Prochlorococcus marinus str. MIT 9312: one gene and its partner. Each later gene encodes a partner of the first gene's protein in a complex. Links are inferred from orthologs where the notes say so. Each region holds a gene or a part of one and is shown on either strand. Other genes may lie near its edges. The genes, in order: prfA and prmC.

Region 1 (15,405 bases):
GGAAAATTATAAAGACCCTATCTCACTATTTAAACAAACAAATTTTTCAAAGACTATTTGGTGGAAATTAAAAGTTAATATTTCTGGATATCAAAATGAAAAAGAAAATAAGTTAGTGACAGAAATTTGTAAAAATAGAATTTTTAGACTACTTTACCCAAATATTCATCAACGTACCCATAAATTTTCAAGGATTTTAGTTCAACTATATGAAGATGGTTACGTCTGTTGGATAAATTTGGATGAATTGATTATTGAGAAAAGCGAATTAAGAAAAACTGAGAATTTTAAAAATGAACACTTCTTTATAAAAGATAAAGTTCCCTTAATTATAAAATGGATACAAAAACAATCTGAGTTAACGAATGAATATCTTTGGGGAGGTACATTAGGACCCAATTTTGATTGTTCCGGATTAATTCAGACTGCTTTCTTCATACATCATATTCATATTCCTAGAGACTCTTTTCAAATAAAAAGTTTTTGTAAACACCTTTTTTATTTCAAAGAATCTTATGCAGCTCTTCAACCAGGAGATCTTTTGTTTTTTGGAAATAAAGAAAAATGTGACCATATAGGAATCTACAAAGGAGATGGGTTATATTACCATAGCTCTGGAAAGGAGTTTGGAAGAAATGGAATAGGATTAGATAGTTTCAAAGAGACTAATGACCCAATTTCATTGCATTATAAATCCAAACTAATCTCAGCCGGAAGAGTCGTAAGAAATTATAGGTGGGATAGAAGTATTAGATAGCAGTCTTTTAATTAAATTAAAATATAAGACCTTCTTTAAATTTTAAAATTAACCAGTAGTCCAAATATTCTGAATTAGTTGCATTATGTTGTTCAAATGCAGTGTTCCAACAAGAAGCCATGCAAAAACTGCACCACCGCAACCGCCTAGCCAAAATCCACTTGTAAAGTCAGCCCACCCTGCTCTAGTAAATAAATCTGCAGGAGGATTATTAACAGTAGCATCAGGAGGTTGCACATTAGGTGCTTTACCTGGGGCGTTATAAAGAACTAAAAGTGCTGTCAAAATATGAACCGCGCCAATAGCAGCAAGTAATCCTGCGGTTAATGCGAAATCAGAATTTCTTAAAGGACCAGTCATAGTAAATGGACCATATAAGAGATAACCTAAAGCCGCTCCAGTTTCTAAACCTCTAAAATTTGGAGAAATGCCTTCTCTATAAAAAGGTAAATTATTTATAAAAACTTTGGTAAAATAACCACTATTAACTGGGGTAGCCAAATTCCCAACAAACGGATCAGCAACAGTTTTAACAGCCCATTGTTCTGCGATACCAATATCTGTAGGCAGGACACTTTGATCTATATATTTTTCGGGAAATTTAGGATTGGCTCCTAATGGTGTTTGTGAATCGCTCATTTTAAAAAAGGATAATGTGATAATTAATTTTTATTCAGTAGCCGTTATGAATCTGCCTATTAAAACAATAAAAACAGCAGGTGCTACCAAGCCAATCATGGGGACAAAGACCGAAGGCAGAAGATTTGAAAATTCAGATGACATAATTCGTTTAACATCTTTAAACACTTTAGTATTTATCTGATAAATAGTGTTAATTTTATTACTGGATGATATAAAAATTATTAACTTTTTACATGTTAAATTTTTTCGCAATATTACTCATTATTTTTATTGTATTTTTACTATTAATTTTTAAAAAAAGACAGTTTAAAAATGCAATAAATTTAAAAAACTTATCTTCAAATAAACTTATAAATAATAATAATAAAAATATATCTAAAAAGAATAGTGTTTCTTACAAGCATGAAGATACCATATACTCAGAATTTGATAAAAAGGCTCTAAGAAATAAAATGTTTAAACTTTTTCAAAGCCATAAAGAAGATAAATTAAAAGCTTTAAAAATTGCAGAGAAATTAGCTGATAAATCAATATTGCCTATTCTTAGAAGAGGTTTAAAAGATACATCTCCAGAGATAGTTGAAAAGTCAGCTTACTTAATTAGAAACTTTAAGTAAAAGTTTCATTCTTCTTGCTTTCATCAATTTCTCTAACTCTATAAATTGGTCTGTTTTGACTCTCATGATAAGTCCGAATTAAAAGCTCACTTAATAATCCAAAGCTAAATAATTGAACCCCTGCAATTCCTAATATTAATGCAAACATAAGCATCGGACGATTCCCAATATCTTCTCCCAATATTTTTATAATTAACAAATAAGAACTCATTGAGAGACTAATCAGAATACTAATTATTCCAATAAAACCAAATCCATACATAGGTCTTGTTAAAAATTTAGTCATAAACCAAACAGTTAGTAAATCCATTAACACCCTAAAAGTTCTATCAATCCCATATTTACTTGATCCATATTTACGACTTCTATGATTGACCTTGATTTCCTTAATTTTTGCACCTTCAATATTTGCTAAAACTGGAAGAAACCTGTGCAGTTCTCCATATAGTTTAATATCATCAATTATTTCTTTTTTAAAAGCTTTTAATGAACATCCATAATCATGCAACTTCAAACCTGTTACTTGAGCTATTAATTGATTTGCTATTTTTGATGGTATCTTCCTATTAATTAATTTATCTTTTCTATCAAACCTCCAACCACATATCAAATCATAGCCATTATTAATTTCTGAAATTAATTTAGGTATATCATTAGGGTCATTCTGTAAGTCACCATCCAATGTAATTACAATGTTACCTTTTGAGTGATCAAAGCCAGCTGACATTGCTGCAGTTTGTCCATAATTTTTACGAAGAGAAATTACTGACAATTCCTGAATTTTGTGAGTTAAGTGTTTTAATACTCGATGAGTATTGTCTTTAGACCCATCATTTACAACAATCAATTCAAAATCAAATTTATGTGATGCCATTACACTTATAACTTCATCTAATAAAAAACCAATACTTTCACTTTCATTGAAAACAGGAATAATAATTGATATTAATTGGTTTATATTTGACATATTTATTTAGATAATAATCCTATAATTTTAACTTAATTTAGAAGAATAAAATTAAACAAAAAAAATCACCACATTCGTGGTGATTTGTATTATTTAAGAAGACTTTAACCGAACTTACCTGATGTTGATGCAATCACAAAGGCTCCAAATGTAAGGATGTTTCCTATCGTGAAATGTGCCAAACCAACTAATCTAGCTTGAACAATTGAAAGTGCAACTGGCTTATCTCTCCAGCCTACAAGGTTAGCTATTGGTGTGCGCTGATGTGCCCAAACTAATGTTTCTATTAATTCTTGCCAATAACCACGCCATGAAATCAGGAACATAAATCCAGTAGCCCAAACTAAATGACCAAATAGGAACATCCAAGCCCAAGGAGATAAGGAGTTAACACCAAATGGATTATATCCATTAATTAACTGTGATGAATTGAGCCATAGATAATCTCTAAACCAACCCATTAAGTAGGTACCTGATTCATTAAATTGAGCCATATTACCTTGCCAAATTGTTAGGTGCTTCCAGTGCCAGTAGAAAGTTACCCATGCAATAAGATTTAATGCCCAGAACATTGCAAGGTACATAGCATCCCATGAAGAACTATCACAAGTTCCTCCACGACCTGGTCCATCGCAAGGGAAAGCATAACCTAAATCCTTTTTATCAGGAATTAATTTTGTACCTCTAGCATCTAATGCTCCTTTAATAAGGATTAGTGCTGTTGTATGAAGTCCTAGCGCTATAGCATGATGAACTAAGAAATCTGCTGGTCCAATAGGCAAGAAAGAGCTTAGAGCATCTTGTCTATTAATTAGATCCATCCAATAGTGATTTCCTGGCATAGAGTTTGCTGCTATAGTTGCAGAACTCGTAGGATCAGATAATAAAGCATCGAAGCCATACATCATTTTCCCTTGGGCAGCTTGAACAAACTGAGCAAATACAGGTTCAATTAGAATTTGTTTTTCTGGATTTCCAAAAGCTACTACTACATCGTTATGAACATAAATTCCAAGAGTATGGAATCCCAGTAACATTGTTACCCAACTTAAGTGACTTATTAGTGCTTCTTTGGTTCCTAAGACTCTAGCTAAAACATTATCTTTGTTTACTTCTGGATCATAATCACGTACAAAGAAAATAGCCCCATGAGCAAAAGCTCCCACCATTAAGAACATAGCTATGTATTGATGGTGAGTATATAGAGCTGACTGTGTAGTGTAATCTCTAGCAATAAAAGCATAAGAAGGAAGAGCTCCCATATGTTGAGCAACTAGAGAAGTAGCAACACCAAGAGATGCTAAAGCTAAACCTAATTGAAAGTGTAGAGAGTTGTTAACCGTCTCATAAATTCCATCATGACTAATTCCGAAACTACCTTTATGAGGGTCATTTGGATGTCTAGTGTTATGAGCTTCAGTAATTTCTTTGAGGCTGTGTCCTATGCCAAAAGTATTTCTATACATATGGCCAGCAATTACAAAAACACAACCAATTGCAATATGATGATGTGCAATATCAGTAAGCCATAAAGCTTCACTTTGAGGATGTAGTCCTCCTAAGAACGTAAAGATTGCTGTTCCAGCACCCTCTGCAGTTCCGAATACTTGATCTAAAGAATCAGGATTTTGTGCATAAGCACCCCAATTTAGAGTAAAGAAAGGAGCTAATCCTGCAGGATGAGGAAGAACTGTTAACCAATTGTCCCAACCAACATGCTGACCTCTAGATTCTGGAATTGCTACATGAACCAAATGTCCTGTCCAAGCAATACTACTGAAACCAAATAAGACAGATAAATGATGATTTAACTGTGCCTCAGCATTTTTAAACCAAGCTAGTGTAGGTCTGAATTTAGGCTGTAAATGTAACCAACCAGCAAATAAAACCCAACAAGCTAAAATGCTCATAAAGATTGAAGCCTGAAAAAGTTGCTCGTTAGTTCTCATACCGATTGTGTACCACCAATGGTAAAGGCCTGAGTAAGCTATGTTAACTGGACCATTAGCTCCAGCTTGAGTCATTGCTTCTGTTATGCCTTCTCCAAAATGAGGATCCCAAATTGCATGGGCAATTGGACGGACATGAGTTGGATCAAGTACAAATTGCTCAAAGTTACCCTGCCAAGCTACATGGAATAGGTTACCAGCTACCCAAAGGGCGATAATTGCTAGATGACCAAAATGGGTAGAGAAAAGCTTCTGATAAAGCTTTTCTTCAGTCATTCCATCATGACTCTCAAAGTCATGAGCGGTTGCTATTCCGTACCATATTCGGCGGGTTGTCGGGTCCTGAGCTAGACCCTGGTTAAATGATGGAAATTTTGTTGCCATTGAATTAAAAAGGTGAAGTTCAGGTAATTAGCCCAGCCCGAAAAGGCGAGCATGGAAGAAAGCCCAAGTAGTTGCTATACCTCCGAGAAGGAAGTGAGCTACACCAACGGCTCTACCTTGAGTAATTGAAAGTGCTCTTGGTTGTATTGTTGGGGCAACTTTAAGCTTGTTATGAGCCCATACTATTGATTCAAATAATTCTTGCCAATAGCCTCTTCCACTGAATAAGAACATCAAACTAAACGCCCATATGAAGTGAGCTCCTAAGAACATCAATCCATACATACTAATAGCTTCACCGTAACTTGTTAGTACTTGAGATGATTGAGCCCATAGGAAATCTCTTAGCCAACCATTAATGGTGATAGCACTTTGAGAGAAGTTTCCTCCTGTAAGTCCCCACACATCACTTTGCATTTTCCAAGAAAAGTGGAATATAACTATTGATATGCAGTTATACATCCAGAAAAGAGCTAAGAAGACATGATCCCATGATGAAACCTGACAAGTACCACCTCTTCCTGGACCATCACAAGGGAATCTAAATCCAAGAGAAGCTTTATCTGGAATTAGTCTTGAACTTCTTGCGTAAAGTACTCCTTTAAGGAGTATTAAAACGGTTACATGTATTTGGAAAGCATGAATATGATGGATCATCAAATCAGCAGTTCCAAGTTGAATTGGAGATATGGCTACCTTTCCACCTACTTCAACTAAACTTCCGTTAAAGACTTCACTTAAAGCTTTTTGAGGTAATCCCTCCGGAGTACCAGCTAAAATTGAAGTGCCTACTGCAGAAGCTTGAATACTTTGAACCCATTGCGCAAATATTGGTTGAAGCTGAATTGCATTATCACTAAACATGTCCTGAGGTCTACCTAAAGCTCTCATAGTGTCGTTATGAATATAAAGTCCAAAACTATGAAAACCTAACCACATACAAACCCAGTTAAGATGACTTATTAAGGCATCTCTAGCTTTTAAAATCCTATCTAAAACGTTATCAATATGTTTTGCTGGATCATAGTCTCTAACCATGGCTATACCAGCATGAGCTCCAGCCCCAACTATAAATAAAGCTCCTATCCACATATGATGTGTAAATAAACCAAGAACAGTCATATAATCAGTCGCTATGTAAGGATATGGAGGCATCGCATACATATGATGAGAAATCAGGATGCTAAGAGATCCTAGACATGCGAGGTTTACAGATAGTTGAGCGTGTCTGCTTTCAGCCATGAACTCGAAAAGACCTTGATGACCTTTTGGTGCTGGGAATAATATTGGATCTCCTTGATGAGCTTCTAAAATCTCTTTCATACTTGAACCAATTCCATAATTAGTTCTATATAAATGACCTCCAATTATGGCAATTACACCAAAAGCTAAATGATGATGTGCAATATCAGTCATCCATAAACTTCCAGTGACAGGATTCAAACCACCTTTAAAAGTTAAGAAATCTGAGAAAGCGAACCAATTAAGACTAAAGAAATTACCAACTCCACTAGCTAGACCAGGAAAGATCTGACCAATTATTTGGGGATCGCAAAGCTGATGAGGCATTGGCATATCCGCAATTGTTGCGATCTTTTGACCATTAATAACTAAAGGTGATCCAGCGTCAATTGCATCAAGAAGTGCAGCTGTTGGCGCTCCAATATGAATACAATGTCCAGCCCAAGCTAGTGATCCAAGCCCAACCAAACCTGCAATATGGTGATTAAGCATTGACTCAATATTTTGGAACCATTCCAATTTTGGAGCAGCTTTATGATAATGGTATATACCTCCATGAAGCATAAGAGCAGCCATTATTACTGCACCAATAGCCAAAGCCATTAACTCACTTTCGTTAGTAATACCCCAAGCTCTCCACATATGAAAAATTCCAGAGCTTATTTGAATACCGTTGTAGTCCGCACCAAGATTACCGTTTAGCATCTCTTGGCCGACAACAGCCCAAACTTGCTGAGCTCCTGGTTTAACATTAGTTGGATCAGCTAACCAACCTGTGTAATTTGAAAATCTTGCTCCATGGAAAAAAGCAGCACTCATCCATATAAAAATGATTGCAAGATGTCCAAAGTGAGCTGAGAAGATTTTTCTTGTTGCTTCTTCAGCATCGCCTGTATGCACATCAAAATCATGTGCATCTGCATGCAAATTCCAGATCCAAGTTGTAGTTTTTGGACCCTTGGATAATTTAGTAGACCAGAAACCTGGCTTATCTAATTTGGCAAAATCAATAGGTCTTGGATCGGCCTTAACAGGATCTTCCAAAACTTTCTTGTTTTTTTCTCCACTTTCTGGTGGGCTGATGGTCATCTAGCACCTCGAAAATAATTGACATTAAAGCCGATTGATCAAATCTTGGACTTATTTTTAATAATAATGTTCAAGAAAACGAAATCATTCGGAACTTTAGATATTCGTTTCAAAAATAATAAGTCAAAGATCTTTCGTTATGCATTAACGTAACAAATGTTCTAATGATTGTTACTATATGAATATTTTGTTAATTTTTTGTCTATGACTAAATTAAGAGTATTTTTACCCAAGTTTTGTAAGGATTTCTTTATATTTGTTTTATATTTCACACGATTTTTTTGAAATGCATTGAAAGTATATAATTTCCTTATAACAAATAAAATTTTTTGATTTGAAAGGAATCGCAATAGGTCTATCTAGTAATTCAAAAGCAATTTTAAAAAGACTTCAAAAAACTGAATTTGTTGAAGAGATATATATAGCAAGCTCTTTAAAAAATGATGATATAGAAGATGATCTTGTAAAAATACATAAGCCTAAGGAAATTTTACTTAAAAAATGGCCAGAACTAGATTTAATAATTTTTATAGGATCAATTGGTGCATCGATACGTGTAATAAGTCCTTTTTTAACCTCTAAAGATAAAGATCCAGGCGTGATAGCAATAGATAACAAATGTTCCAAGATAGTGCCTTTAATTGGTTTACATCAGTCAAATACCCAAAACATCGCATTTCAAATTTCTAATTTATTTGGTGGCCAAATAATAGAGACTAATAATTCAAATGATCAAAGCTTTTTAAATCTTGATTCATTTGGGAATCAATGGGGTTGGAAAAGATCTGGCAAAATACAGAACTGGTCAAAACTAGTAATAAATCAAGCTAAGAACAAAGAAATATTTTGCAAACAATTATCTGGTAACAGTTTATGGAAAACTTCAGAATCAGGAGAGTTGATTAATAAACTTCATCAAAAGGAAACTGAAAAACCAGATTCAACATTTCATGTGAGTATATTCGAAACGCATGTTACAACTTGGCATCCGCGCGTATTATGGATTGGCATTGGTTGTGAGCGAAATACTAGCAAAGAACTAATAGCAAATTCTTTAAATAAAATTTTGGAGTTAGAAAATTTATCTCAGCATTCAATTGCGGGATTTGCAACTATTGATATTAAAAAAGATGAGCAAGGGATTTTAGAACTCGCTGAAGAAAATAACTTGCCTATCAAGTTTTTTACTAAAGAAGATCTTTCAAAAATAATTGTTCCAAATCCATCAAGTGTAGTTCAAAAGGAAATTGGCACATCTTCTGTAGCAGAAGCTTCATGCTTACTCGCAGCAGGAGAAGAATCAAATTTATTAAAAGAAAAAATAATTTTTAAAGATAAAGATCTTCCAAAAAGTAAATCTGGCGCAGTTACTATTGCTATAGCTGAATCAAAAAATCAATATTATCCAAAAAATGGCGAAATACATATTATTGGAAGTGGGCCTGGCGATCTTTCCTTTTTAACCAATAACGCAAGAAAAGCACTCTCAAGATGTAGTGTTTGGATTGGATACAAAATGTATTTAGATTTAATTAAACCATTGAAAAGGAGTGACCAGGTTTCAATTGAAAGTAAACTTACTGAGGAAAAAGAAAGATGCAGCACAGCAATTAAACTAGCCGAGGAAGGAATAAAAGTGGCTTTAATTTCGTCAGGGGAATCTGGATTTTATGGCATGGCTGGTTTACTTTTAGAATTACTTCTAAAAATCAAAAAAGAATATAGACCTTACTTTGAAGTACACCCTGGGATCAGTAGTGTTCAATTAGCCGCTGCGCTTAGTGGAGCTCCACTAATGAATGACTTTTGTTCAATAAGCTTAAGTGATAAGTTAACGCCCTGGTCTTTAATAGAAAAAAGAATTGAGGGAGCTCTTCTAGGTGACTTCGTAATAGCTTTATTTAATCCTCAATCAATTGAAAGAAATTGGCAGCTAAAAAGTGCAATTGATCTATGTATAAAATTTAGGCAAAGTGAAACTCCCATTTTAATAGCTAGACAAGTAGGAAGAGAAAATCAATCTAGAAAATTTTTTACTTTAAACACCATTCCCTTTGAAGAAATCGATATGTTATCAATAATTATTATTGGTAATTCTCAAACCACTTTAGTAGATGAAATATTTCTTACTCCAAGAGGATATTTACAAAAATAAATTTTGATTCATAAATTAATAATAGAACGTTTTTCTTTGCTTTTTTTTAATAAGAATACTAATCTTTTATAAATAAGGATTAAGAAAATTAATTGAAAAATATTGGTTTAATTTTATTTGACATAGATGGTGTAATACGCAGCGTAGAGAATAGTTACAGACTTTCACTAAAAAAAACAGTTTACAAATTTTCCGGATGGGAGCCAAGTTATATAGATATTGATAATGCAAAAAATGAAGGGATATGGAATAATGACTGGGATTTAAGTTTAGAACTTATAAAAAGATGTATAAAAAAAGAGAACTTAAACCTTAAAATACCCTCCAGAGAGGAAATAGTTAAATGTTTTGGAGAGTTTTACTTTGGAGGAGATCCAAATGAAGATAGTAAATATTGGTCTGGATTCATAACAAATGAGAAGTTATTAGTTGATAAAAAGTTTTTTGAATTAATACAAAGTAATGGAATAATGTGGGGTTTTGTGAGTGGTGCAGAGCATGCTTCTGCAAAATTTGTTTTAGAAAAAAGACTTGGGCTGAAATCACCTCCATTAATATCTATGGGAGATGCCCCAGACAAGCCTGATCCTAAAGGTTTTATTAACTTATCAAAAAAGCTTCTTGGAGATAAGCTTGGAGAATCAAATATTCCCATTGCTTATGTAGGAGATACTATTGCGGATATAAATACAGTTATAAACGCTAGAAAGGAAATACCATCTCAGAAATTCGTAAGTATTGGAATAGCCCCCCCTCATTTACATTTAAAGTCTCGATTAAAAGAACGTAATTCATACGAAAAAAATTTACAAAGTGCAGGAGCTGACTTGATTTTAAATTCTATTAATGACCTTAAAAATATTAATCTAGACTTGTTTTAAAAGGTATTAACTAATCAATATTTCTCAATTCATTTCGGAGAAGGAGGGATTATGCGAGCAACTCTATGTCTAGGTATGGCAAGAATAGTCATAATAGAAGATAGAGAAAATAACATTTTTCCGACAAAATTTCCGAAAGCACTTAAGCCATTCTTTAAGGAGGAAATCTAACTACTTTCCTATTTGTGAACCCACACCTTTGTTATTGAGTTCCTTTTGATATGCCTCTTTGCTTGAGAGTAAGATCTCGTTAATCGAGAATTTATTAAATAATGACTTTCCTATTTGTGAAACCACACCTTTGTTATTGAGTTCCTTTTGATATGCATCTTTGCTTGAGAGTAAGATCTCGTTAATCGAGAATTTATTAAATAATGACTTTCCTATTTGGGAACCCACACCTTTGTTATTGAGTTCCTTTTGATATGCCTCTTTGCTTGAGAGTAAGATCTCGTTAATCGAGAATTTATTTAACAATGACATAGTAGATGATCACTTAAGTTATCCATTCTTTTATAACGCATAGCAATTTGTACTTCAAATGTGTGAGATCTTTTTTGAAAATCTACATATCGAACTTTTGCAATTCAATCTGGACAACCGACTACTGCGTCTGTAGTGGGGTTTTTTATGCAATTTTTTTTCCGACAACAAATTTGGGGTTGGATTAAAAATCTAACCTATAAAAAATAACTCATAAGTTGCTCTAATTCTTTTAACTGCAATTATTTTGACCCTTTCTGACGTTATCTGACACTAATAAAATACGGAGAGGGAGGGATTCGAACCCTCGACAAAAGTTACCTCCTGTAACTCCTTAGCAGGGAGCCGCTTTCAACCACTCAGCCACCTCTCCAGTTCTTATACATTATCAATTTTTTTGCAAACATTCAAAATTTTTTATTTAATCGAAATGTCTAATCAACTTGAACTCTCGGCAATCTATTTTTAAAGGAACAAAGAATTTCCCATGGAATAGTGTTAGATTGATTTGCCCAATCAAAAGGAGAAATTGTTTTGTCTCCGTCAGATCCTAGTAATAACATAGTACTACCAATTTTAATTTCATCTGAACCTGTTATGTCCACCATCATTTGATCCATAGTTATAGATCCAACTTGGGGATAAAGTTCATTATTATGAATAACGTTTATCTTGCCTGAAAGATTTCTTGGGACTCCATCTGCATAACCAATGCTTAATACAGCTAACTTAGTTTTTCTACCACTTACAAATTTTCCTCCGTAACTTACTTTTACCCCTTGATCAATAATTCTTATAAAAGCTACTTTGACCTTCAAAAATAAAGCTGGTTTAAGAGATAAATTTCTATCTATTTTTGCGAGAGGACTATATCCATACATAGAAAGCCCAACACGTACCATATGAAAATGAAAGTCTTTATTAATAAGCATGCCCGCAGAATTTGCCAAATGAATCTTGATATTGTGATTTCTATCAACGTTAATTTGCTGTAATAATTCCTGAAACTTTAGTCTTTGTATTTGTGTACTACTTTTGGGATCTAATGAGTTATCTTCATCTGCAGATGATAAATGACTATATATTCCTTCTACTGAAATGTTTTCAAAAGATTTTATTTTTTCAAATTGCTGAACAAATTTATTAGATTCAAACCCTAATCTTGACATTCCAGTATCAACTTTAAGATGTAAAGAAAATTTCGACCCAAAGTGCTTCCCAATATTATTGCAAATTAAACACTCTCTTATACTACTAATAGTTGGCATAAGATCATTTTTAAAAGATATTATTAAATCCCTTTTGGCATATAGATTTCCCAGAATAAGAATTGGTTTTTTAACTCCAGAAGAACGAAGCATAATCCCTTCTTTTAAAGTGGCAACTCCTAATTGCGAAGCTCCACCTTTAATAGCATATTCAGATACTACTTTTGCATCATGTCCATATCCATCTGCTTTAACAACTGCCATAAATTGACAACTTTTACTTAATTTTGATCTTAACTGCCTTACATTTGACTCTATTGCTTTACCTTTAACTTCAATCCATGCTCTTTGTTTTGGATCTATATCTTTTTCAAAAGTTGGATATTTGTCAGAATTAAATCCATGATTTTTTTGCCGAATTTGCATTAACTTTGCACATTTATATGCGCTTATTGAAATATACAGTTAGCATGACATGTAAATTCTATTTTGGCATGGGCCAGACTCTAGTTTTAAATGCATCCTATGAACCTTTAAATATCACTTCTTGGCGAAGAGCTGTTATTTTAATGATCAAAGGTAAAGCAGAAAGCTTAGAGGAAGATAAATCTTATTCAATACATTGCGGCAGAAAATTACCTACAGTTATAAGACTTCGTTACTACGTTAAGGTACCTTTTAGGGAGGTTTCTTTAACAAGAAAAAATATTCTTCTAAGAGATAATAATGCCTGTCAATACTGTAACTACAGAGGTAGTGATTTATCAATAGATCATGTTTTACCGAGAAGCAGAGGTGGAACTGATAACTGGGAAAATGTTACTACAGCTTGTCTTAGATGTAATGTACAAAAAGGTAACCGCACCCCAGAAGAGGCAAATATACCTTTAAAACGAAAGCCATACCGTCCACTAAGTAATCTCAATTTTGAGGCTACAAGACAAATTGACTCTGGCAGACATAAAGAATGGAGTAAATATGTAATAGGGGTTGCAATCTAAGAAAATAAAATCTTAATTCACATCGTTATTAAAATCTTCCATCATTCTCTTTTGCTCTTGCGCTATACATGCATCAATCACTTCATCCAACTGACCAGCGAGAATTGGTTCTAGCGAAAAATTGGAACCTAATCTATGATCAGTTGTTCTGTTATCTTTAAAATTATAAGTTCTAATTTTTTCACTCCTATCACCAGTTCCAACCTGTGAAAGCCTTTGTGATCTCTCTTTTGCATTAGCTTCTTTTAATTGAATTTCATACAATTTAGCTCTTAAAATTTCCATTGCTCGCTCACGATTTTGCAATTGTGATCTCTCTTGAGTACAAAAAACTCTTATTCCTGTGGGCTTATGGAGAAGATCAATAGCAGTCTCAACCTTATTCACATTTTGGCCCCCTGCACCTCCTGATCTTGCTGTGCCAACCTCTAAATCGGTAGGATCAATCTTAACCTCAACAGGATCTGCTTCAGGCATGACAGCAACTGTAGCTGTAGAGGTATGAACTCTACCTTGAGACTCAGTAGCTGGAACTCTTTGAACTCTATGTACGCCAGCCTCGAATTTAAGTTGACTATATACAGAATCTCCTTTAACTGAGATAACTAGCTCCTTAAATCCTCCCATATCTGACTCGGAAGCACTAACAGGTTTTACAGACCATCCGATTTTTTGTCCGTATCTCTCATACATTCTTGCTAAATCACCCGCCCATATACAAGCTTCGCTACCTCCAGCACCAGCTCTGATCTCTAACATTACACTTCTCTCATCTCTTGGATCTTTAGGTAATAAGGCGATTGTAGTTTTTTGAATAAGTTGATTCTTACATTCCTCAAGGTTAATTAACTCTTCATTTATTAAAGATTCCATCTCTTTATCATTTCGATTCTCTTTCAGTAGATTTTTTGAATCTTCAATTTCTTTATCGGTATCAAGCAACTTATTAAAATCAATCACCAAAGGTTCCAACTTTGACCTTTCTCTTGCTATTGATTCTAATTTTTTAGGATCATTAGCTATATCAGGATCTGCAAGCTGCACTTCCAAATTTTCAAAACTTTCTGAAGCAGTTTTCAACCTTGCAATTAGTGTTGAGTATTCCAATTGAAATTATGCTTAATTTTTGAAAATTCTATTTATTAGAATCTTTTTCTTCTTTTTGCTCTTTTGATGTAGCTGAATTAGCTGAACCCATTCCATATTTTTTCATAAACCTATCAACTCTACCTTCTGTATCAAGAATTTTCTGAGTTCCAGTAAAGAAAGGATGATTACCACTCCATACGTCGACATGTAGTTCAGGTTGCGTTGAACCCGTAGTCATTACAACTTCTCCATTACAAATAACTTTTGCATCTGGATACCATTTTGGGTGGATTTCTGATTTTGGCATAATTAAAATTTCTTTAACGTTTGGAGAATTGTGGAGCTTTTCTTGCTTTTTTAAGACCATATTTTCTTCTTTCCTTAGCTCTAGGATCTCGACTAAGATGACCTTCTGTTTTTAGCGGTTTTCTGTTGTCGGGAGATAATTCGCAAAGTGCTCTTGCTGCTCCTTGCTTGATAGCGTCAGCTTGGCCTGTCAATCCCCCACCAAAAACATTTACGAGGATATCATATGAATTTTCAAGGCCTAACGTTTGCAAAGGTGCTTTAATTGAATTTAAGTGCAGAGGATTGAAGTTTAAATAATCATCTCCAGAACGACCATTAATTTTAATTTGTCCATTCCCCGGGATCAAGCGAACTCTAGCTACTGAAGTTTTTCTTCTTCCAGTTCCCCAATAAACAGCTTTGTTTTTTATTTGACTATTCATTTTTATAAATTAACTATTTAATAATACAGGATTCTGGGCAGCATGAGGATGATCAGCACCTTTATAAACTTTTAGTTTTTTAAATTGCTGTCTTCCTAACGAGTTATGAGGCAGCATGCCCTTGACAGCTTGCTCGATGATTCTTTCAGGAATCCTCTCTTGGAGAGACTCAAATTTTTCTGTTTTCATTCCTCCTGGTCTACCAGAATG
Region 2 (15,199 bases), 1.2 Mb from region 1 along the record:
TCTACTTTTGTGGGATCTTTACCAGAAAATGCACCACCTCCGTGCCTTGCATATCCACCATAAGTATCTACAATAATTTTTCTACCAGTGAGCCCAGCATCTCCTTGAGGACCGCCTACTACAAATTTGCCCGTCGGGTTTACTAGAAATCTTGTTTTGCTAATGTTTGGTTTGATTTTTAAATCTTCAGTAGCAGGAATTACAACATGCGTCCATAAATCTTCTTTTATTCTTTGACGAATTTCTTCTTCATTTGTTATTCCATCAATCTCAGGATTATGTTGAGTTGAAATTAAAATCGTATTAATAGAGACTGGTAACCCTTTTTCGTAATCAATGCTTACTTGCGTTTTACCATCTGGGAGTAGATAATTAAGGACTTCTTCATGTCTCACTTTGGCAAGTTGAATGGCTAATCTATGAGCCAAGCTAATTGGTAATGGCATTAATTCAGGCGTCTCATCGCATGCATAGCCGAACATTATGCCTTGGTCACCAGCTCCGGTATTATCTTCTAAATCATCGTTAACATCATCTGCGTAGTTTACTCCTTGTGAAATATCTGGTGATTGCTCGTCAAGTGCTACTAAAACAGCACAACTATTTGCGTCAAAACCACCTGCTCTATAGCCTTCATATCCAATTTCTTTAATTACATTTCTAACAAGTTTTATATAATCGACTTTCGCTTTTGAAGTTATTTCTCCAGTAAGTAGACATAGACCAGTGTTAACGACAGTTTCGCATGCAACTCTGCTTTCTGGATCTTCTGTTAATAAAGCATCTAAAACTGCGTCACTAATTTGATCACATATTTTGTCAGGATGACCTTCAGTAACGGATTCAGAAGTGAAAATGAAATCACTCATTTAAATATAATTTTTTAAGACTAAGGCTTATCCTAAGTTAAACTGTTGTTTGTAATCAATGATTGTAAATAAAAATTTGTCCTGTAAGAACTTGTTTGTAAAGATATTGATTTTTAACAAAAAAATGTATCTAGACAGTTTCCGACGAAGCTGAAGCGGTTTCTTCAGCTTCGTCGGTTTGCTCGAACAACATTTGTTTGTATTTTGCAGCCATCTCTTCAGCCTTACTAAAAACTTTTTGAGGGTCAGTCAGCATATCTCCTGGTTCAGGTTCAAGAGCTTTTGTAGATAATGAAATCCTTCCTCTTTCCGAATCTAGGTCAATTATCATTACCTTCATTTGATCACTAACATTTAAAACATTATGAGGCGTTTCTATATGTTCATGACTAATTTCAGAAATGTGCAATAGACCACTAACTCCTCCAATGTCAATAAAAGCTCCATAGGGTTTAATCCCTTTAACAGAACCTACAACAACTTCACCCACCTCAAGCCTATTCATTTTTTTCTCGACTAAGGCTCTTCTATGACTCAATACTAATCTGTTTCTCTCTTCATCAACTTCAAGAAATTTTAATGGTAGGTACTCACCTTCTAAGTCATCTTTTACCCTTCGGGCACTTATATGAGATCCTGGGATAAAACCTCTTAACCCTTCCACTCTTACAAGAGCTCCACCTCTGTTCGTTGCGAAAACTTCAGAATAAATAGTTGCATCTTCTTTTTGCAATTGTCTAACCCTTTCCCATGCCCTTTGATATTCAATTCTTCTAATAGAAAGTGCTAACTGGCCATCTTCATTTTCTTCACTCATTATGAAAAATTCTCTGCTTTCTGAAGGTTGTAAAACATCATCTAGTCCTTCAACTCTATTTATTGAAACCTCCTGAACAGGCATAAAAGCAGCTGTTTTTGCACCTATGTCTATCATTGCCCCTTTAGGCTCTAAAGCAAAAACGGTTCCTTTTACAAGATCACCAAGTTTAAAGTTATAGTCATATTTACCCAACAGTGATGCAAATTCCTCTTGTGTGAATCCTGCATTATCTAAATCGGTATTAGTTCTGCTAGAGGAAGCATCTGCTGATGGGATATCGCTCTTTTCGAATGATAAATCTTCTTCATTTTTGGGCATTGAATTATTATCTAATTCAGGTGAATTTTTAAATTCTTTATTTTCAGAAAGCTCTTTAGTGGTTTGAGAAGAATTTTCGTTCATTTGTTGCATCGCAGACTACCTTAGGTAGTTAGAAAGGAGTGCTATTAGCCTGCAAACCAATAGCAAAAATATTTGTGTTATGTATTCTACACTTTAAGATGCTAAATTTTATAAAATTGAAGCTAATTGATTTTTTGAAGCTCCTTTGAGGGATTCAAGAGTAGAGATAAAATCTTTTACTCCATTGAATTTTCTATAAACTGAAGCATATCTTATATATGCAACTTCGTTTTCTTTCCTAAGACTTTTAAGTATTAATTCTCCAATTTGTGAAGATTTAATATCCTTATTAGAATCTTGTAAAATTTGTGATTCTATTCCATCTACAAAATTAATAATTGCTTCACTGGTGAAGGTAGTCTTTTCGCAGGCTCTTGATATACCAGTAAATAATTTTTGTTTATCAAATAATTCACTGTTCCCATCTTTTTTAATAACTGAAACTGGCATTGTTTCAACTCTTTCATAAGTGGTAAATCTAAAGCTGCAATTTAGGCACTCTCTTCTTCTTCGAACACTTTTCCCACTATCAGCAGATCTTGATTCCAAAACTCTGCTATCTGTATTTTGACAGGTTGGACACTGCATTTAGTGAAATAAGGTAATCTTTAATTCTCATATTAGAGTAATATCTTAATTATGAAAAGTAAAAAAAAACCTCTTGTTAAAGAGGTTTTTTTTTCTAAGTTCATTTTCTGTCAAATTTAGGCGGGTCTCTAAAGGCGACAGCAAAGAATAGTGTTACAACTGCGAGAGTTAAAATAAGAACGTAAGCAAAAGCTTCCATAAGATTAATTAATAAAGTTTAGTTTAAACCCTTCCTGGGATTCTTCTTGTGGTTTCATCACCAAGTTTCTTGAATAAACCAAATTCAACTTGGTCACCAATCTCAGCGTCAATACCAGCAAAGGAATTTTTGTAAAGAGTTCTTGAAGCATGCCACCAGTGGCCAAACAAGAATAGTAATCCGAAACATAGATGAGCGTATGTAAACCATGCTCTTGGTGAACTTCGGAATACACCGTCAGATTTGTAAGTTTCTCTGTCGAACTTGAATGCTTCTCCAAGCTGCGCTTTTCTAGCTAATCTTTTAACTACTGCAGGGTCAGTAAATGTTTGCCCATTTAGGTCACCCCCATAGATAGTTGCTGTAATGCCAGTTTGTTCAAATGAATACTTTGCTTCAGCTCTTCTAAATGGAATATCAGCTCTTACATTTCCCTCTTTATCTTCAAGAATCACAGGGAAGTTTTCAAAGAAATTAGGTATTCTTCTGACTTCTAAATCGTTACCTTCCTTGTCTTGAAAAGCAATATGACCTTGCCAGCCAGTTGGTAAACCATCGCCATTAACGAGTGCTCCAACTCTGAATAATCCACCTTTTGCTGGACTATTACCAACATAATCGTAGAAGGCTAGTTTCTCTGGAATAGATGCATATGCCTCTTCTTTAGTTGCACCATTATCTATAGAAGCTTGAACCCTTCTATTGATTTCAGTTTTAAAATAGCCAGAGTCCCATTGATACCTAGTAGGACCAAATAACTCGACAGGAGTGGTCGCTGAACCGTACCACATTGTGCCTGCAACTACAAAAGATACAAATAATACAGCAGCTAGAGCACTAGCTAGAACTCCTTCAAGGCTTCCAAGTTTTAATGCTCTATAAAGTCTTTCTCCAGGTCTATTGGTAATGTGAAAAATACCTCCAATGATACCCATAAGTCCAGCCGCAATATGATTTGCAACTATTCCTCCAGGATTAAAAGGATTAAATCCCTCCACTCCCCAGGAAGGGGCAACAGGCTCTACATGACCAGTTAAACCATAAGGATCAGAAACCCAAATCCCTACGTTTGCGCAATGAAAAGCTCCAAAACCAAAACATGTTAGTCCAGCTAGAAGAAGGTGAATTCCAAATATTCTTGGAAGGTCCAAAGCAGGCTCACCTGTTCTTGAATCTTCCCATAAATCTAAATCCCAGTATGTCCAGTGCCAAATAGAGGCCAACATCAATAGTCCGCTAAATACTATGTGTGCTGCTGCAACCCCTTCAAAACTCCAGAATCCAGGATCAACTCCTGTAGCACCTGTAATATCCCATCCGTTCCAACTACTTGTGATACCTAGTCTCGCCATGAAAGGCATAACGTACATTCCCTGTCTCCACATTGGATTGAGAACAGCATCAGAAGGATCAAAAATGGCTAATTCATAAAGAGCCATAGAACCGGCCCAGCCGGCTAATAATGCAGTATGCATAAGATGCACAGCAAGTAGTCGACCTGGGTCATTAATAACTACTGTGTGAACTCGATACCAAGGCAATCCCATCGGTTAATTTCTAGTAACTATGCTGAATAAACAGCTAAACATCACGATAGTAAGGGTTTTTTAGTCTTTGAGGGATTTTTGTAAATAAATTTATTTTCTTGCAAAAATTGGGCAAATCGATTTGCAGAACTAGGTTTACAAGGAATTTTTAGCTAAAAATTGTTAATATTTTGGTCACAATTCTCAAAGTAAAACGCCAAAATAAGAAAAATAACTAAAAAAAAATGGCAACTATCAGATTTATCCGTGAGGATTTAGAGGTTCAATGCAATCCTGGTGAAAATTTAAGAGAATTAGTAATAAAAGAGAACTTACAGCTTTATGGATTGAAAGGTATTTTAGGAAACTGTGGAGGGGCAGGACAATGCAGTACTTGTTTTATTTCAGTTGAAGGAGGCAACAAAAATTCTTTAAGCCCTCTTACTTCCGTTGAAGAAGAAAAACTCAAAAATAGACCAGAAAATTGGCGACTTGCATGCCAAACATTAATAAAATCTTCTGCAGTAATCTTAACAAAACCACAATCGCCCCCTTCAAATTTGGAAGAATTAAAAAATATTAGTAAAAATAAAAAATTACCTCGCTAAATTGTTTAAGACTGTTAATCAGTTGATAAAATTTGTTTATTTTTCCACTTTATTTCAAATTATATGTCTATAGTCTTAATACCTAATAGAACTGCCAACTAAATGGAAACAACTAATTTTGGATTCATAGCTAGTCTTTTATTCGTAGGGGTGCCAACAATATTCCTTATTGGTTTATTTATTTCTACCCAAGATGGCGAAAAATCAAGCTTCTTCTCTGACTCTAGTAAAGGTAAGCTTGGCCCAAAACGCTAAAGCTTTTATAAATGCTTAGCATTTCAGTAAAAGAATTTTTAATTTGGAAAAAACTACAACTTTCTAAAGGAGGAGATCAAGAATCTTTTGCTTTTTTACTTGACTGTATAGGCGGAATTTCGAATTTTGATTTAAATTTGCTGAGCATAAATCCAAAGGGAAACCTATATTTAAAAAAAAAATTAGACTTTTTAGAATCTGTTTGGGACGATCATTTAGTAAAATGTTACCCAATTCAATACCTTTGTGAAACAACTTATTGGAGAGATTTAAAATTAAAAGTTACAAATAAAGTACTTATCCCTAGGCCAGAAACTGAACTTATAGTTGATATTGTTTTTAATATATTTGGAAAGCAATCACGAAAATTATTTTTCGCTGAATTAGGAACTGGATCAGGTGCTATAAGTATTGCTTTGGCATTAGCGTATCCATTGTGTAATGGAATAGCAACTGATATAGATCAAGATGCATTAGAAATAGCCATTAATAATTATATGAATTCTTCTAAACAATCAAATTTGAAATTTTATTGTGGACATTGGTGGACCCCTCTTGAGAGTTTTAAAGGAAAATTAGATCTCGCCATTTCAAACCCGCCATATATCCCTAAAGATACTTATGAAAAATTACCCAAAGAAGTTAAAAATTTCGAACCAAGAATTGCTTTATTAGGCGGCGAAGATGGTTTACAACATATTAGGGAAATAATTCAAAAAGCACCTATTTTTTTAAAAGAGAAGGGATGGTTAATTTTAGAGAATCATTTTGATCAAGGTGAAAAAGTCAAACAACTTTTTATTAAGAATAAATTTACATCAATAGAAATTGTGAATGATCTTTCAGGTATTGGTAGGTTTACCATAGGAAGATATAAATAAAGTATTGCGGGTTCATAATTAAAATGAATTTAGTAGACTCTAAATCAGCTTTGAAGACTCTTACTAGTGGTTTACCTATAATTTTCCCAACAGATACCTTACCTGCAATTGGATGCCTGCCAAAATTTTCAAATATTATTTATGATTATAAAAAAAGAGATAGAAATAAACCCTTGATTCTTATGGGATCTGAATATAAACAATTAATCGATTATGTTCACGAATCAGCTAAAGAAGATTACGAAAATATAGCTTCAAAATATTGGCCTGGAGCTCTGACAATGGTTATCCCATCTTCAGAAAAGCAGACTGGAATCCTCACAAGCAAGGATCTTACTCTTGGTTTAAGAATCCCAAATTTTCATATGGCCCAATCTCTTTTGAAAGAAACAGGCCCTTTGTTAACTTCAAGTGCAAATATTTCAGGCCTCACTGGATCTATTACAGCTGATGGTATTGCTTTAGACTTCCCTTCTGTAGAAATTCTAGAACCTATTCCATGGGAAAAAAGTAGTGGCAAAGCCAGTACCATAATATTTTGGAAGAAAAGTGGCGATTGGAGGCTGATTAGAGAAGGAGAAGTATTAGTTAGGGAATTGCATTAATGTTTTTATTATTGTTTTTTGTTTTATTAATTCAATTTTTTACTTATTGGATCTTTGAACCTCTGGCCTCTTTTTTAGAGTACGTTCTGGAAATAAGATTTTTCCCGATTATTACTCTATTAGGTTTGATTTTGTTATTTTCGGCAAAAACTATTGAAAAGAATTAACTAAATCAAAATGCCGGCTAACAGATTTGAACTGATGACCTTCGCTTTACAAAAGCGCTGCTCTACCGCTGAGCTAAGCCGGCAATCTCTCTATCTTACAATTAGGGAGGGTCAATTATAAGTATTTTTTTAGCTTTTTTTAAATTTATTACTTTTTGATATCTTTATCAGCTTGATCAGTTTTATCATTTTTTTTGAATTTTATTTCTCCTGAAATAGTTCTTTTGATTGGTAAATTGGCAACTAATGCAGTCATTCTATCCTCAGTCTCTAAGCTTACTGCCACCTCTTCAAAATCAATCTCAACATATTTTGCAACAACATCGAGAATTTCTTTTCTCATTTTATCCAAAAGATCAGTCGTTAAGGAACTCATATCGACTCTGTCATGAGCTAGTACAAGTTGTAATCTTTCTCTAGCTGTATTTGCACTGGCAGTTTCTCTACCTAGTAACTTATTTATAAGATCTCTGAGAGTCATCATTTTTAAAAAACCTTTGTTTGCATTAATCTCATGAATTTATCTTTGAGGCTTTTCCCTTCATTTTTGGGGTCAATAATTGGGACATCCTTTCCTGTAAGTCTTTGAGAAACATTCAAATAACATTTTTTTGCAGGGGATTTACTATCTGTAAGTGTTAGTGGCTCTCCTCTATTTGTACTAATTATTACTTGCTCATCCTCTAAAACAATACCTAATAAAGGTAGTGAAAGGATCCCTTGAACATCTTCTATGGATAGCATTTCTTGACTTGCCATCATGTTAGGGCGAACTCTATTGATTACAAGCTGGATAGGCTTAATATCAGAAGTATTAAGAATACCTATTACTCTATCGGCATCACGTACTGCAGATAATTCCGGGTTGGTAACAACAATAGCCTCTTTACAAGCTGCAAGGGCATTTTTAAAACCATCTTCTACTCCAGCAGGACAATCTACTAAAACAAAATCAAACTTTTCACTAAGCAGCTCGCTAATTTTTTTCATATCGTCGGGCTTCATCCAATCCAACATCCTAGGATCTCCTGCAGGTAAAAGAGCCAGATTAGGTTCTTTTTTATGTCTGACTAATGCTTGGTCAAGACGACAATTTTTATCTAAAACATCTTGTGCTGTATATATAATGCGATTTTCCAATCCTAGAAGAAGATCTAAATTTCTTAAGCCAAAATCAGCATCTAATACAGCAGTAGTTGCTCCACTGTTGGCAAGTGCTATGCCAAGGTTTGCAGTTAAAGTGGTTTTACCAACTCCACCTTTCCCTGAACAAATTAATATTGTGCGAGTATTTTCCGCCACGAATTTTATTATTTTACAAATGATAAGTCTACTTTCAGAAAGTTGAATATTATAAAGATTAAGTAATTCTTAAATTTATCAAGTTTGAATTAATTTATTTCAAATTATTGATTATTTTTAAGTTTCTATTAAAAAGGGTTTGATATTAATTGTTTGTTTATCTATTACAGCAATTTCAGGATAATAATTCTTGGGCTTATCCTTTGGTCCAATAGCTACCACATTAGCAATTCTTAACTGTAAAGGTTTTAAATAAAGTGATGCAATAGAGGCATTGTTATTTCCACCTTTTCCTGCGAAGGCGATACCTAGTAGTTTGCCCCAAACGTAAATATTGTTCTTTGCGGAAATTATTGCTCCTGGATTAACATCTCCAATAATGCATAGGTCTCCATTTGCAGATATTCTGTCTCCAGATCTTACTGTTCCTTCGTGAAGGATGCCGTCTTTATTTTTTGAATCGAGTAGAAGTAACTTTTTTTTAACTTCTTGTTCTTTAAGAAAATTTGAATCTATTTTTAAAGACTTTCCTGCTAATATCGTATGTCTATTATTCGAGTAAATGCATAAGGAACGGATGTCTAAATTATCAAAATTATTTTTGATTTTTGATAATTTATGAGAACTTATTGGTTCATTGATTGCGAAAATCTTTGCTTCCAGAGGTTCTTTTATCGAAGAAAATTCTTTGAAAGTTTCATCGATATTGTACAAATTTTCAAAAGATATAGTTTCGATATATTTTTTATTACTACTATTATTTATTACGATTTTCATTGATTAATATTTAGTAATTATTTCTTATTAGTGAAATTTGATTTTTGATTTTATTTTTAATTATATCTGGGTAAATAATAAAAGAGCTTTCCTCAGATTTCATTAAAGTTTTTATTAATGAAGATTTATTTTCTAGTGAGCTTTGATAGTTACCATCCCATATTTTTAGTGCGTTGCTAGATTCAAAACCCTTAAAAGATCTTTCCTTAATTCCACAAAATATTTCTGCATCATAATTATTTGCTTCACATAATTTTCTTGCAAATGCAAGGATTTCTAGTCTATCAATTTTATTTAAAAAACTTATATCTGATGCCTTTAATAAATCTCTATCAATAAACATTTTGCATAAGGTAGAAAGAGGCTCGAAAGATTCATCTTTCCATCTAATCAAATGGTAGTAAAAGGTTACATCATCATTTCTTATGAAATCATCAAAATCAACCTTTTCAGGAGAAAATATCCATTTTTGAAGAGATTTATCTAACCAAAGTTTATTATCAAAATTATCTTTTATTTTGGATATTATTTTTTCTAGAATCCATGTTGATATTTCGTTTATTTTGTGATTATAGATAGTTCTATACATGAAGTTTCTTAGTACTAAGAAATGCTCAATAGCGATAACTCCTTTTGGTTTGATTGCAATATTTCCATCAGGTGAAAAAGTTAGAGCTGAAATAATTCTTTCTAAATCTACTAAGCCATATTTGGTACCTGAGTTGTAACTATCGCGTAAAAGATAATCTAGACGATCGCAATCTATTTCACTGCTAATCAATGTTTTTAAAGGTCTTGAAAATAGTTGCTTTGATTCAAATAATTCCCCAATTTGTATAGGTAATTCGTTGTCATACTTTTTCAGTATTGAATTTATTGGAGAATAATTTTTAACTAAGTTTTGAGACCATTGTTCGTGATTATGATCGAATATTGTTTCACTGGTATGGCTCAAAGGCCCATGACCTAAATCATGTAGCAGAGCTGCTCCATACAGAACAAATTTATTTTCACAAAATGAAGATTTACTTTCAATTAGTCTCTGATAAATTTTTCTTGCGATACAAAAAACGCCAATTGAGTGTGTAAATCTACTTGATTCGGCACCATGAAAAAGTAATGATGCCGCGCCTAATTGTTTTATTCTTCTTAATCTTTGAAAAACTATTGTATCAATTAACTCCATAATCATTAATTCTTCTGGCTTTTCCGAATCAAATACTATTTCTTTGTGAATTGGGTCATGAAAAATTCTTTTAATACTCATAGTTTTTAAAATGTTTTATTTATAAATCTTTTGCTTAATCAGGTTTATACTTCTTCATTGCTTAATTCACTAGTTTGACTAGAAACTTCTTCTTTTTCTAGTAGTGAATCCAGAAATAATTCTGCATTTTTCACCCATTTGTCATCAGCACTTCCGTATTCAGTTGCATCTGGAAGATCCAATAACTTGTCAGGTTTCATACCTTGACCCTGGATATTATTACCTTTAGGAGTTAAATAACTAGCAACTGTTATTGCTATTCCACTGTCTTCTCCCAAACTTTTTAAGGATTGAATTAAACCTTTCCCGTAGGTTTGTTCTCCCATGAGAATCGATCTGCTATTGTCTTGCAATGAGCCGGCAAGTATTTCACTAGCACTCGCAGTTCCTTTATTTACCAAAGTTACCATTGGGCCATCAAAAAAAGTCTCTTTTTGAGAAATTATTGCATCTTTGATTCCATTTCTATTTTTTGTCTCTACTACTGGTCTTTCACTCAATAATGAGTCTGCAACCGCTATTCCTGAGCTTACTAGTCCACCTGAATTATTCCTAAGGTCCAAAATCAATCCTTCAACCTCTTTCTCTTTTAACTCTTGAAGAGCTTCTTCAACTTTTTTTGGGACGCTTTCGCTAAATTGAGTAATCCTTAAATATCCTATTGTGTGAGAATCGTCTCTTAATCTTTTTGTCCTAACTGGTCTAAGATCTACTGATCGCCTTTCTAAATCTACTTCTCGAATTTCTCCTGCTTCCGATGAAATTTGAACTAAAACTTTGGTTCCTGATTCGCCTCTTAACTTAGAGGCAGTATTTGCAAGTCCTAATACTTCTGATGAAATTCCATCCACTTTCTCTATGAATTCCCCGCTAACTATTCCCGCTTCTTCTGCTGGAGAACCGCCAAGAGTAGAGATAACTTTAACCTTTTTACTATCATCATCTTCACCCAATTGCAGCCCAACTCCATTAATCTCGCTACCAAAATTACTTGATTTCAGGAGTTCATAATCTTTGGGTCGTAAAATTCTTGTATAAGGATCTTCTAGAGGTCTTAACATGTCTTCAATTGCAGAATAAGCCTCTTCACTTGTTTCAATTTGTTTCTGTAATGTTTTTTGCCTAATTCTCTTCCATTGTATTTCATCAAACTTGTCTGGGTCATAAAAACCCTCATTTACCAAAGTCCAAGCATCAAGGACTAATTGCTTGCTATCACTAAGAGCATCAACTCTTTCTATCAATAAAAAATTGGTATAAATAACAATGATCATTAATGCAGTGATCAATGTTTTGAATGTTAAAAGTTTGTTAAAAGATGAATTCATTGGGTTAAGTGTTAACACCAAGTATAAGAATTTTAAGTAAGCTCTTTATATCAAAGCTAATTTTTTTTTGGATGGCTAATTCTTCATCTGTTTATGATTGGTTTCAAGAAAGGCTTGAAATTCAAGACATAACTGACGACGTAACTTCCAAGTACGTACCCCCTCACGTAAATATTTTTTATTGTTTAGGAGGCATAACTTTAGTATGCTTCTTAATTCAATTTGCAACAGGTTTTGCAATGACTTTTTACTATAAGCCAACAGTTACACAAGCTTATAATTCAGTAAGTTATTTGATGACCGATGTAAGTTTTGGATGGTTGATAAGATCTGTTCATAGATGGAGCGCATCTATGATGGTTTTGATGTTAATTCTTCATGTTTTTAGAGTTTATCTTACAGGTGGTTTCAAAAGGCCAAGAGAACTAACTTGGGTTACAGGTGTTGTAATGGCAGTCATAACAGTTGCTTTTGGTGTGACAGGTTATTCTTTGCCTTGGGATCAGGTTGGATATTGGGCAGTCAAGATTGTTTCAGGTGTGCCAGCAGCAATACCTGTAATTGGTGATTTTATGGTTGAACTACTTAGGGGTGGAGAAAGTGTTGGACAATCTACTCTTACAAGGTTTTACAGTCTTCATACTTTTGTTTTGCCATGGTCATTAGCAGTTTTTATGTTGATGCATTTTTTAATGATTCGTAAACAAGGTATTTCAGGTCCCTTATAAACATTTAAAATTAAATTACAACCAGAGCTCCAAATGTCTACGTTAAAAAAACCAGATCTATCTGATCCAAAATTAAGAGCAAAATTAGCTAAAGGTATGGGCCACAATTATTATGGTGAACCAGCTTGGCCAAACGACTTATTATATATATTTCCAGTAGTTATTTTAGGTACTATTGCTTGTGTAGTTGGATTAGCAGTTCTTGATCCTGCAATGTTAGGAGATAAAGCAAATCCATTCGCGACTCCCTTAGAAATATTACCTGAATGGTATCTATACCCAGTCTTTCAAATACTTAGGGTAGTTCCTAATAAACTTTTGGGTATTGCACTTCAAACATTAATTCCACTTGGATTAATGATTTTACCCTTCATAGAAAACGTTAATAAATTCTCCAATCCTTTTCGAAGACCAATTGCAATGTCTCTTTTCTTATTCGGAACTTTTCTTACAATATACCTTGGAATTGGAGCATGCTTACCTATTGATAAATCACTAACTTTAGGCTTATTTTAGGATTAAATCTTAAACATATCTAAATCGTTATTTTCTTCTCTTAAAAAGTGATTCATTAATAAAAAACCAACAATTGTCCAGGTTTGGTATGTTCTTGATTGTTGACCAACCCAAGTACCTGTAGGTCCATCAAAATATTCTGCCCATTCTTGCTTAGGTAATTGATTGAGTTGACACCAATATGACTCCTCTATTAAAGATTTCATCTCTTCCATAAGAATCACATCATCAGAATCATAATTTTTTTGATGTAACAGAACAGCTGCACCAAAAAACCAAAGCAAACTCGGCCAATGACCACCATTGTGGTAACTCCAAGGCCAATTTTTTGGATCAGATCCAGTTTTGTTTTGCCATTCTTCGACATCCATGTGAGGATGACAAATTCTCATAGGCATTTGAGCCATTAAATGTTGTCTGTTATGTAGAACTAATCTAAATAAAGCTCGTTGTTCTGCAGGAGGTAGTATTCCGAACATACAGGCCAAAGAATTCCCTAAACTGTAAAATCGAAAGTCAGGTCTTCCTGTTCTAATATTTCCTATTAAATAACCACCCCTATTTTCTAACCAATCTTGAAGCCAAGATGGAACTACTTGAGGTTGAACGTTAAATTCATTGAAGTGTTGATCATCTCCATACTGCTCAGTAGGTCTTCTTCTTAAAATTTGCATTGTTTGGCTGGTAACCCAATAATGTTTTAGGAGAAAACTTCCTAAATCCTTAACCCATTGATTTGTAAGAATAAGCCTTTGATCTAAAAGTCTACTTACATGATCTGCTCGACTTAATTCCATTAAGTTGATACAACTTTTTAAACATCCATGAAGTAAAACTTCAACTTCTAAAGGTGCACCCCATACATCCATAGGTCTATCAATCATAAATGCGCAATCCGGAACAAAAAGTACTGGTGTACCTTCAAATGTTGGATGCAGAACTAAATCTAGTAAAAGTTGAATACCTCTTTGAACTCCTTGACTTTTCCCAAAGGCATAATCACCACTTTTGTTGACATAATACCAACATAAAATGGGCCACCATAAACTTGCATCAGCTGAAGTTATCCTCCCTATTGATCTCTGACCATAGTCTCCAATGAGCTTTCCATTTTCTTCAACGAAACTAGTAGGAAATACGCCACGTGTTTGGTAATTAGTGCTTTGTAACTGAAGGCATACACTTAGGAACCTTTTGACAATTTCGTACCGTTTTTGGGTAATGAGGTAAATCATTACTGGAACATTGTCTCTTAAAAATATTTCTCCATAATTTAATTTCTTATTTTTTGTTGGGTGTTCAAGTGCAGCAACACTGCCGACGAGCTCACCTGCTATTTCAACTAAAGTCTTTTCAAAGTGTTTTTTTGCATTTGTTACAATTTTCTCTTCCTCGGAACTTGGTCTTACTCTTAAATTTTTTTGACTAAATCTTTCTGCCATTTCATTTATATCCCTTTATTTAAGCCTAGTTGCTCAAAGAGACTTTGAACAAATAAAAAAATTAATAAAAAATTTTTGTATAAAAGGTTGCATAATTACAGTCGGATGGTTTAGTATTTTCTTCTGGGCAAAAATAATTTTTTTTGCAATATTCAAGCGATTATCTTAAATCTAATTTTTGGTAAATGAATGAATTTTTTGAAGATTTGATTTCTATCAGTATTTTCAGCCAGAAGAAGGGTTTTCCCTTCGAAATGAGTTATTCACTTTTTGTTTAACTCTGCACCTAGAAAATTTAAAAACTTAGGAACTGATGCTTTTATTGCGTCAAAACTTTATCAAATTAGATTTGGTAATTTCGAGATGTATTGCAATAAAGGTGTGAGGTCCCGTCAAGAATATATAAAATTGTTTTCAATTGCTAACTTTTAGTTTTTTGAAAACCAACGGATCTGAGATCTTGGAAAGTCACTTTGAAATATTTTTAATGTGCACTCAAAGTAATCCTTAATTATTTAAGGAGGCTGAACCTAAATAACTTAAGTCAATCTTATTTTTATTTGGAGAATGCAATTCATATTGAGTAGATTTATCTACAAAAGGATTTGAACACAACGGAGAGTTTGATCCTGGCTCAGGATGAACGCTGGCGGCGTGCTTAACACATGCAAGTCGAACGAACCTTCGGGTTAGTGGCGGACGGGTGAGTAACGCGTGAGAATCTGCCCTCAGGAGGGGGATAACGGTTGGAAACGACCGCTAATACCCCATATGCCTATTGGTGAAATGAATTTCGCCTGAGGATGAGCTCGCGTCTGATTAGCTAGTTGGTGAGGTAATGGCTCACCAAGGCTTCGATCAGTAGCTGGTCTGAGAGGATGATCAGCCACACTGGGACTGAGACACGGCCCAGACTCCT

The links.
Region 2: the proteins of prfA (region 1) and prmC are in contact, whole or in part, in a crystal structure (PDB 2B3T), measured with the Escherichia coli proteins. The link is inferred for Prochlorococcus marinus str. MIT 9312 from one-to-one orthologs.

What each region holds. Positions count from the first base shown.
Region 1 is NC_007577.1:1,509,287-1,524,691, forward strand. Bases 12,436-15,405 are described here. They hold prfA (peptide chain release factor 1), read right to left. Parts: upstream 14,483-15,405; coding sequence 13,388-14,482; downstream 12,436-13,387. Other genes in these bases: alr (alanine racemase), read right to left, coding at 12,436-12,800; PMT9312_RS08350 (HNH endonuclease), read left to right, coding at 12,818-13,375; rpmE (50S ribosomal protein L31), read right to left, coding at 14,511-14,771; rpsI (30S ribosomal protein S9), read right to left, coding at 14,785-15,195; rplM (50S ribosomal protein L13), read right to left, coding at 15,205-15,405. Also shown: PMT9312_RS08295 (C40 family peptidase), read left to right, coding at 1-757; PMT9312_RS08300 (photosystem I reaction center protein subunit XI), read right to left, coding at 806-1,396; PMT9312_RS09520 (photosystem I reaction center subunit VIII), read right to left, coding at 1,427-1,540; PMT9312_RS08305 (hypothetical protein), read left to right, coding at 1,633-2,016; PMT9312_RS08310 (glycosyltransferase family 2 protein), read right to left, coding at 2,009-2,983; photosystem I core protein PsaB, read right to left, coding at 3,088-5,316; photosystem I core protein PsaA, read right to left, coding at 5,344-7,647; cobJ (precorrin-3B C(17)-methyltransferase), read left to right, coding at 7,982-9,802; PMT9312_RS08330 (TIGR01548 family HAD-type hydrolase), read left to right, coding at 9,895-10,683; PMT9312_RS08335 (hypothetical protein), read right to left, coding at 10,855-11,166; more of alr, read right to left, coding at 11,601-12,435. UniProt on the Escherichia coli protein: Peptide chain release factor 1 directs the termination of translation in response to the peptide chain termination codons UAG and UAA.
Region 2 is NC_007577.1:302,669-317,867, forward strand. What follows is about bases 4,450-7,213. They hold prmC (peptide chain release factor N(5)-glutamine methyltransferase), read left to right. Parts: upstream 4,450-5,278; coding sequence 5,279-6,148; downstream 6,149-7,213. Other genes in these bases: PMT9312_RS01630 (2Fe-2S iron-sulfur cluster-binding protein), read left to right, coding at 4,650-5,012; psbM (photosystem II reaction center protein PsbM), read left to right, coding at 5,115-5,267; PMT9312_RS01645 (L-threonylcarbamoyladenylate synthase), read left to right, coding at 6,172-6,753; minE (cell division topological specificity factor MinE), read right to left, coding at 7,069-7,213. In the rest of the region: metK (methionine adenosyltransferase), read right to left, coding at 1-869; PMT9312_RS01610 (30S ribosomal protein S1), read right to left, coding at 1,000-2,091; transcriptional regulator NrdR, read right to left, coding at 2,200-2,679; PMT9312_RS01620 (photosystem II reaction center protein T), read right to left, coding at 2,780-2,878; psbB (photosystem II chlorophyll-binding protein CP47), read right to left, coding at 2,902-4,425; more of minE, read right to left, coding at 7,214-7,404; septum site-determining protein MinD, read right to left, coding at 7,407-8,222; septum site-determining protein MinC, read right to left, coding at 8,340-8,999; PMT9312_RS01670 (HD domain-containing protein), read right to left, coding at 9,010-10,266; carboxyl-terminal processing protease CtpZ, read right to left, coding at 10,311-11,594; petB (cytochrome b6), read left to right, coding at 11,666-12,322; petD (cytochrome b6-f complex subunit IV), read left to right, coding at 12,356-12,838; PMT9312_RS01690 (glycoside hydrolase 100 family protein), read right to left, coding at 12,841-14,280. UniProt on the Escherichia coli protein: Methylates the class 1 translation termination release factors RF1/PrfA and RF2/PrfB on the glutamine residue of the universally conserved GGQ motif, i.e. on 'Gln-235' in RF1 and on 'Gln-252' in RF2.